Regions from separate parts of the Paenibacillus sp. FSL H8-0079 genome, predicted to be linked through region 2. Evidence: predicted binding sites of a transcription regulator. Region 2 holds the regulator's gene; the other holds the start of a gene.
What was found. The regulator Rex, encoded in region 2, represses fermentation and respiration genes when NADH is low (regulators of the CRP and FNR family bind a similar motif). The targets are predictions, from matches to a motif close to TTGTGAAATATTTCACAA.
Positions count from the first base shown of each region.

Region 1: the regulator Rex is predicted to act here: its motif matches at 2,483-2,500, upstream of nirB (nitrite reductase large subunit NirB).

Region 1 is NZ_CP150300.1:4,691,820-4,696,308, reverse strand. It holds gene nirB (nitrite reductase large subunit NirB) at 1-2,393, opposite strand, end outside; gene MHI06_RS21030 (metal-dependent hydrolase) at 2,669-3,376, shown strand; gene MHI06_RS21025 (hypothetical protein) at 3,615-3,935, opposite strand; gene MHI06_RS21020 (M42 family metallopeptidase) at 4,163-4,489, opposite strand, start outside.
Region 2 is NZ_CP150300.1:4,089,074-4,093,562, forward strand. It holds gene MHI06_RS18155 (DUF5590 domain-containing protein) at 1-204, opposite strand, end outside; gene MHI06_RS18160 (amidohydrolase) at 244-1,548, opposite strand; gene MHI06_RS18165 (redox-sensing transcriptional repressor Rex) at 1,535-2,188, opposite strand; gene dinG (ATP-dependent DNA helicase DinG) at 2,407-4,489, opposite strand, start outside.

The DNA of each region.
Region 1 (4,489 bases), 600 kb from region 2:
TTGCTTTGGCCTTCTTCATTGCGAATCGCTTTTTGCCAAGGTTCTTCAACATGCTCAAGTGCAAATTCAATCCGCTCCATCAACGCTTTACGTTCCTCAAGGTTATCGACGACAATCGAGCGAATATGCTCCAGACCCATGCGTTCCACCCACTCGGAAGTCCGTTCCAGATAGTTACCTGTCTCGCGGTAATATTGCATGATGGCTCCGCACAGTTCGATCAACTCTTCATCCGTTTTCACTTTGCATAGGGAATCAGCAAGTCTTGCTTTAATACCGCCGTTACCGCCGATAAAGATCTCCCAGCCGCCGTCGTTACCTACGATACCAATATCTTTTGTACATGCTTCTGCACAGTTCCGCGGACAACCGTTCACGGCATATTTAAACTTAGCGGGCAGATCCAGACGTTCGAATTTACGTTCGATGCGAGCACCCATGGCCATGGAATCCTGTGTACCGAAGCGGCAGAATTGGGAGCCGACACATGTTTTGACCGTTCGCAGCGATTTGGCGTATGCATAACCTGAAGGCATATCCAGTTCAGCCCAGACTTTAGTCAGATCTTCTTTTTTGACACCAATCAAGTCGAGACGCTGACCGCCAGTCACTTTGACTGCTTTCACATCATATTTGACGGAAACGTCAGCGATGCGTTTGAGGTCTGCTGGTGTAGTCACCCCGCCATACATCCGAGGTACAACCGTGTATGTTCCATCTTTTTGAATATTCGCGTTCATGCGTTCATTAACAAAACGGGATTCCTTCTCATCTTCGTGCGTATCCGGTGCAATCATGCCAAGGTAATAGTTGATAGCCGGACGACATTTGGAACAACCTTCAGGTTGGCTCCAACCGAGTACATTCATGACCTCTTTGGTTGTTTGTAATCCTTTTTCACGAATCTCGGCTACGATCTCATCTCGGCCCATAGAAGTACATCCGCATATTCCCTGTTTGGCACCACTGCTGAAGCCGTCTCCGAGCACGTATTGCAGAATTTGTTCCACAACTGGTTTACATCCACCACAAGAGCGGGTTGCACCGGTACAGGCTTTGATTTCATCTACAGTGGTAAGGCCCTGGTTTGTAATTACATCGACAATAGTTCCTTTGGTGACCCCGTTACATCCGCAGACGATCTCGTCCTCGGGCATCGTTTCAACAGAGGTTGCTTTCTTATGACCGCCGCAGCCTGTGCCCATGAGCGAACCGTACAATTCCTCGGTCATTTCGGTTTGATTTTTGATCAGTTTTTGCAATTCGGCAGAATCCGTAATGTCACCGAAGAGCACGGCACCGACCATTTTATTGTCACGAAGCAGAATTTTTTTGTAAGTCCGTTTCCAGTCATCTTTGTGCGAAATGACGGTGTGCTCTGGACTGTCGATGAATTCACCAGTTGAAAAGACGTCCACACCCGAAATTTTTAATTTCGTGGATACAACAGAACCTTCATAAGGAGCCGTTTCAACTCCGCAGATATGTTTCGCCAGAATCATACCTTGCTCGAATAATGGGGCAACGAGGCCATAACATACCCCGCGGTGCTCTGTACATTCCCCGACCGAATAGACATTCGCAAGTGAAGTCTGCATATAGTCATTCACGACAATACCCCGGTTCACTTCCATACCGCTTTCGCGGGCTACAGCCGTATTGGGTTTAATGCCTACAGCCATGACCACAAAATCAACATTGAGTACAGAATCATCAGCAAAACGAATCCCTTCGACCCGTTCGCCGCCCAGCAGTTCGGAAGTCTGCGCACCCATCTTGAATCGGATACCCTGACGTTCCAGTTCTGCCTTCAACATGGCTGAAGCTTGCGGATCAAGCTGACGTTCCATCAGATCCTGCATCAGATGCACTACGGTAACTTCCATGCCAAGTTGTACCAGACCTTTCGCAGCTTCAAGACCCAGCAGTCCGCCACCGATAACGGCCGCTCTTTTGTACTGTTTAGCAGCGTCGAGCATCACATTACAATCGGCGATATCGCGGAAACCAACGACACCTTCTTTGTCATGTCCCGGTACCGGCAGAATGAAGGAGTTGGAGCCAGTCGCAATGATGATTTTGTCATAAGTGAAGCGATTTCCATCCTCCGTAACGACCTCAAGCGTATCCGAATCAATTCGGGCTACAGTTGTTCCTGTATGGAGAGTAATACCATAATCCTCATACCAGTGGAGATCATTCAGCACGATGTCATCCAGTGTTTTGCTACCTTCCAACACATAGGACAACATAATGCGGTTGTAGTTAGGGTAGGGCTCTGTACCAAAAACAGTAATATCGAATCGCGAAGTTAATTTCAAAATTTGTTCAACCGTACTGATTCCTGCCATACCGTTACCAATGATAACGAGTTTCTCTTTTTTTCCGTTCATGTGTGTATGCCTCCTTGGATAGACGCTGTACATTACCAACAATTTTAGTGGTTTATATTTGAAATTATACAAGTAGTTGACGACAGTTTATGTGATTTAATTCACTAATAAAGATAGAAGAGTCATAAATATAATAGTGTGAGCCCCATCACAGAAAGTTATATTTTTTTCATACAAATAAGAAATGCGAACTATTGTTCTTATTTTGTTTTCGTTGTAAAATCGGAACTGGGCCATATATGTTCCCTATTTCTTCGAAAGGAAGTTTTTGCATCATGATGGGAAGATCCCACCTGATTATTGGGACAGGCGTATCGCTATCTGTTCTGCAGTTGGCTGGTATGCCGGTGACTGCGCCGGCAGTTACGGTTGCTCTGATTGGTTCGTTATTGCCTGACATCGATGAGCCGAATTCGCTGTTGGTATCGAGAGCTTTACCTAATAGTCTGATCAGGCTGTTACAGACGATTCTGTTGCCCACAGCTGTCTTCGTGTACTTTTATGTTCATGCCAAACCGTGGAACCTGTTGCTTGCGATTCTCATTGCGCTCGTATCATTTCTGCCCTCACGTTCGCTTCGCAAAGTACTGATGTTTGCGATTGGACTTGGGCTGGTCTTCTATGGTCACGCGTTCGCACCGTGGAACTTGATTGCAGGCAGTTTGTTAATGCTCTGCACCACACTGACTCATAGGGGACTGACTCATACTCTGTACGGAACCGCAATATGGGCGGGCTTGCTTTACAGCACGACCCAGCAGCAGGGACCGGAGATCTGGGTAGCGGGAGGTACAGCATATGCGATGCATCTGTTGGCTGATTCACTAACCAATCGGGGGATTCGTCCGTTACCACCGTTCAAGTGGCGCATACGGGTGAATCTGATGAGTACAGGAACCAAGCGTGGAGCCGTTGTGGAGAATGTCTGCATTGTGCTTACCCTTATTTTGGCCTGGATTGCATTCTCACCGCTATTTCTCTAGTCATCCAAAAACGCCAGTCCACTAAACTGTGGACTGGCGTTTACAACAGGTATGAAGTTCGTACTGCAATGGATTGTATTATCTGTGCGACGATTCAGGATTGAGAAGGTGCATCGGTAAGGCTGTCAATATCTGAAGATCCAAATACAAATAAAACAACGAGAATGACGATGATCAATAGCTCTGCGAACCCATTTCCATCAAAGTCAGACATCACTTCAACCTCATTTCTTGGCGTTTAGGAATTGATTCTCTGTTGGAATGCCCGTATCACATCATTCAATGTCATATCGCCACCGATCTCATCGAGGAATTGCACCAGTTTGTCTTGATTTGACGGTGTAACATTTTGAAGCGTTTTATATTGCCCGACCAATTCAACGACCAGTGTAGCTTCTCGAAACAACGTGACCGCATCCACTCTTAACTTCCCACTTACTAGTAATGCTGCAACGATAAGTTCCAGATTTCTTCCTTTAAGGTTGCCATTGAGAAGGGTGTTTGCGGCATTTGTTTTTTTGGAGCCCTTATTCGATTTTCCATTCCTTCCCACTGCCATAACAGGTCCCCCGCTGCTTGGTGTTTAATTCATCTTCCGTTATTGTATCTTATGTGTAATTTCCTATAATGTTCGGCCTATTAATCTACGTACGTTGAACTAAAGAATATTTACACTCGCCATTTCGATGACAGAATAGCCTTTCTGTGTAAATGTGTTCAGCTGATATCGTTGTGGATATAAAAAAAGAGACCTCCCGATATAATTAGGAGGTCTCTTGTCAATTATTACGCGTTATTAATTATGGTATTCATTGTTGTCCGATCCAGACCCTTCACCAGCTTCACAATCAGCTCTTTGGCTGCATCGTAGTCGTCTGTATGAATGATGGAAGAAGAGGTGTGAATATAACGAGCACAGATCCCAATAACCGTTGATGGTACGCCAATTCCACTCAGGTGAACTTGACCTGCATCGGTACCGCCTGGTGAGATGAAATACTGCATTTTGATCTGATTGGATGAAGCTGTATCTTGCACGTACTCCACCATTCCGCGATGAGTGAACATACCCGGGTCAAAAATACGAAGTAATGCCCCTTGTCCGATATGTCC
Region 2 (4,489 bases):
GTCAGAGCCTTCTTTATCTCCCCAGATATACTTTCGCAATTCATCATAGGATGTAATGCCCAGTTGCTCCTGTGCTGCCTGTATGGCGAGCGCTTCTTCCTTGCGCTGATCCTGCGTGACATAGACGTAATAACGCTGAAGTCCAAACAGAATCAGAACCAGTGCAAGCAGCGAAATCCATATCCACTTCTTTTTTTTCTTCAAAAGCCGAACTTCCTTTCCCTATGATGCGCTGTCCTGTAATTAACGAGCAAGCAGACCATCAAATGCCAATTGAGACTCACGCAAAATGCGCTCTTCATCCATAGTCAGACATTCGCCATGCTTCACCACTTGTTTTCCATCCACCCATACATGCTCCACATCTTTGGCAGAAGCCGAGTAGATCGTATGTGAGATCAGGTCTGTATGTGGATAGAAATGTGCCTGTTCAATGTCCAGGGCGATAAAGTCAGCCTTCATGCCAACCTGAAGCGCTCCCGTATTGTTCAAGAAGATGGATTTGGCGCCATATGACGTTCCAAGTAATAACGCTTCGCCTGCTGGTACTGCCGTCGGGTCACCAGACACGCCTTTGTGGATCAATGCAGCGAGTCTCATTTCCTCGAACATATCCAGATTGTTGTTGCTTGCCGGTCCGTCTGTTCCGAGTGACACGGTAACTCCTGCTTTCAGCAAAGCGGGTACACGAGCAACACCGGAAGCCAGTTTCAGGTTACTTCCCGGGTTATGGGACACAGCCACATCATGACGGGCCAGAATCTCGATCTCTTCGTCATTCAGATGCACCGCATGTGCAACCAGAGATGGACGGGAGAAAAAGCCCAGTTTCTCCAGATGTGCCACAGGACGCAGTCCATAATCAGCCACGTTCTGCTCGACTTCACGAAGCGTTTCCGACATATGAGTATGAAGGGGAAGGTTTAGGTCGTTCGCCACCTGTACAAGCTTCTCTATGTAGTCTGGAGGGCATGTATATGGTGCGTGTGGGGAGATTACGGTTGTAATGCGACCATCTGCCTGTCCATTCCACTCACGCGCAAACGCAGCCGACTCCTCCAGCTTCCGCAATTGTTCTTCTTCCGAGCACAGCCCGATTACACCACGTGCCAGTGCTGCTCTAACGCCGGATTGCTCCACCACTTTGGCAACCTGATCCATGTGATCATACATGTCCAGGAAAGCGGTAGTTCCGCCTTTCAACATTTCAAGCACCGATAGCGAAGTTCCCCAATATACATCTTGTGAAGTCATTTTCGCTTCCATCGGCCACATTTTTTCCTGCAACCATACTTGCAGCGCAAGATCGTCTCCATGACCTCTGAGCAGCGACATCGCTGCATGACCATGCGTATTGATCAGACCCGGCAGGAAGAACAGTCCTTTTCCATCCACTTTGGTACAATTTTCGTCTCCATCCGGCAATGTCTCACCAATATGCACAATCTTGTCATTCTCAACAACCATATAGCCTTGAACCACATTCCATGTTGCGCCTTCATTTACGGCAAATTTGCCGTTGTGAATTACCCATCTATTTGTTGTCATCTTCCTCGTCGTCCTTTCCAGTCTCCAAGTAATAGGCCAAACTAAGCAGATCCGTCGTAAAGTCAGCATGATGAATGCGGATATGCGGCGGTGTTTTTAGAATTGTTGGTGCAAAATTGAGGATCGCTTCAATTCCCGATTCAATAAGTTGATCGGCTACATTTTGGGCTTCCGTATCCGGAACCGTGATAATGCCGATGCGGATGTTATCCGTTTTCACTGCTTCCGTCAATTCATTCATTGGTTTTACCGTCAAACTGTTGATTTGACTACCAATCTTCGGTCCATATGCATCAAATACAGCAACAATCTTCATGTTGTCTTTCAGATACGCGTTGTAGTTGGACAAGGCCTGTCCGAGGTTACCCGCGCCCACCAGAGCTACATTAATTTGCTGATCAATTTTGAGAATGTGACGAATTTTCTCGATCAAATAGGATACATCATACCCGATCCCTTTACGACCAAAATCACCGAAGTAAGCCAGGTCTTTACGAATTTGGGCCGGATTCAGATCCAGCCTCTGTCCAAGCTCTTGAGAAGAAACAGTAGCCACCTCACGCTGATGCAACTCGCTCAAATAACGCAAGTAAACAGGCAGACGTCGTACCACCGCTTCCGAAATTTTATCCGATTTCATTCTTGCTCCCCCTTACCAAGGCCACGATAAAATAATAGATGAAAAGATGAGCATTCTGTATAAACTCAAAGATAGAAGTGACTTTTTATACAGAATGCTCCTTGTAATTTAGGTTATAAGTTCTTACGTGCAACTGCTTTATTCGCAAACGGAAAGATCTCATAAAGTTTAACGCCAAACTGTAGCGTCATGCAATGATATAACGAACAAAAAAACCATTATTCTTGTTCTTTATCAGGTTTTTCCAACCATTCGGTAATTCGTGGAACCATTTGCTCTGTGAGCATGTGCTCCATTTTGGGACCAGGTAATGAATATAAAAAGAATTTGCCATAGTACGCTTCAATTACGCGTGTATCATAGACAATCACAATTCCTCTGTCCTTCGCGGTACGCACCAATCGGCCAAATCCTTGCTTGAAACGGATGACCGCTTGCGGTACAGACAGCTTCAGGAATGGATTCTTCTTCTGCTCCTGGAGCAACTCACTCTTGGCTTCCACCAACGGATGATTCGGCGGCTGGAAAGGCAATCGCACAATAGCTAGACACGTCAGCGCATCACCAGGGATATCTACACCCTCCCAGAAGCTGCTTGTGCCCAAAAGTACCGTAGCTTTGGCGTCCTGGAACCTGCGAGTCAACTTCGAGCGGCTTCCACTGTCCACACCTTGCCCTAGCAACGAGATGTCGTTACCAGACAGAGCTTCTTTTAGCGGATCATAGACCTGTCGCAACATCTTGTATGAAGTAAACAGAACCATCATGCGCCCACGCGTGGCAATTGCGGTCTCTGCGAGTGATTGCACCAGCATATTGACAAAGTGCGCATCACCCACACTGCCCTTCACACTCGGGAAATCACGTGGAATCACCAGAAGTGCCTGATCGCGATAGTTGAAAGGTGATGGCAGCATCGACGTTAATAGCCGATTATTCTCGGCGGCTTCCTGCAAACCAAGCTGCTCGATCATGAACTGGAATGACTTATCCACAGAGAGCGTAGCCGATGTAAGCACAACACTTTTCTTTTTATCAAAAAACAAATCCTTAAGTTGTGCACTGACATCTACAGGTACAGCATACAGCTGGAGAGATTTGCTGCGGAACTGGCCGCTGGCTTCCATCCAGTACACCGTTTTGGCATCATCCATACGCATGAAGAAACGTAGATTCTCCTTCAACGTGGTCAGATCTTTCAGCAATCCTGTAATATCCGTGATCAGGCTATCCGATTGATAATCATCCTGATCTTCTTTTACCTCAAGCAGCAATTTGTCCCCTTTGCGAACCAAATCGCCCAATGTCACATGGATTTGGTTCTCCAAATCCTGCAACTCCTGCCATTTGGCCGGTTTTTGAGATGCCTTCAGACGCAGGGAAAATTGTCCTGTTTCTCCCGGTGAAGCATCACTTCGTTCAGGCAACAGACCGAACAAAGCTTCACTCATGCGATCCCATAGCTCCTTAACCTCAAGAGCGAGCGGGAACATCTGATCCACCATGGAGCCCCATTGCACCGAATTTTCATGTCCGGATAACTGCGAACGAAGCATAGGCAGCTGACCATTACGACTGTCTTTAAACAGACGGGTCAGTGTATGAACCAACGTGAAATATTTCATATGCATTCCTAGATGCTTACCAGCCACGTCCTCCAGATGATGTGCCTCATCGATCACAAGACTCTCATACGCTGGCAGTAGCTGATGCGCTGCTTTGACGTCCGTAAATAATTTGGAGTGATTCGTAATTACGATGTCAGACAACCCTGCCTCATGTTTGGCGCGATGGTAGAAACATTTGCGGAACCATGGACAGGATCTTCCCAGACAGGACTCAGATTCGCTCTGTACCGTCTCCCAGAAGTCCCCACCGCGTCCGCTAAGGTTAAGTTCCTCATCATCTCCGGTTTCAGTCTGCGTAAGCCAGACGATCATCTGAGCGGCTGTGAAATAATCCTCTTTCGGTGTGGCGAATTCACGTTTATTGATTTTGTGTTCAAATTTGCGCAGGCACAAGTAATGTCCACGTCCTTTGAATACAGCAGCCTTAAACGGAAACGGAACCACTTGGGTCAGCATCGGAATGTCCCGCTCTCTCAATTGTTCCTGCAGGTTGATCGTATGCGTGCTGACCATGACTTTCTGTTCTTGCTTCACACTTTCGTAAATAGCAGGCAACAGATAACCCAGAGATTTCCCTGTGCCTGTTCCAGCCTCGATCAAGAGGTGTTTCTCTTCATCCAAAGCCTGCCTAACACTGCTGAACATCTGAGTCTGCGCTTCGCGCTCTTCATAA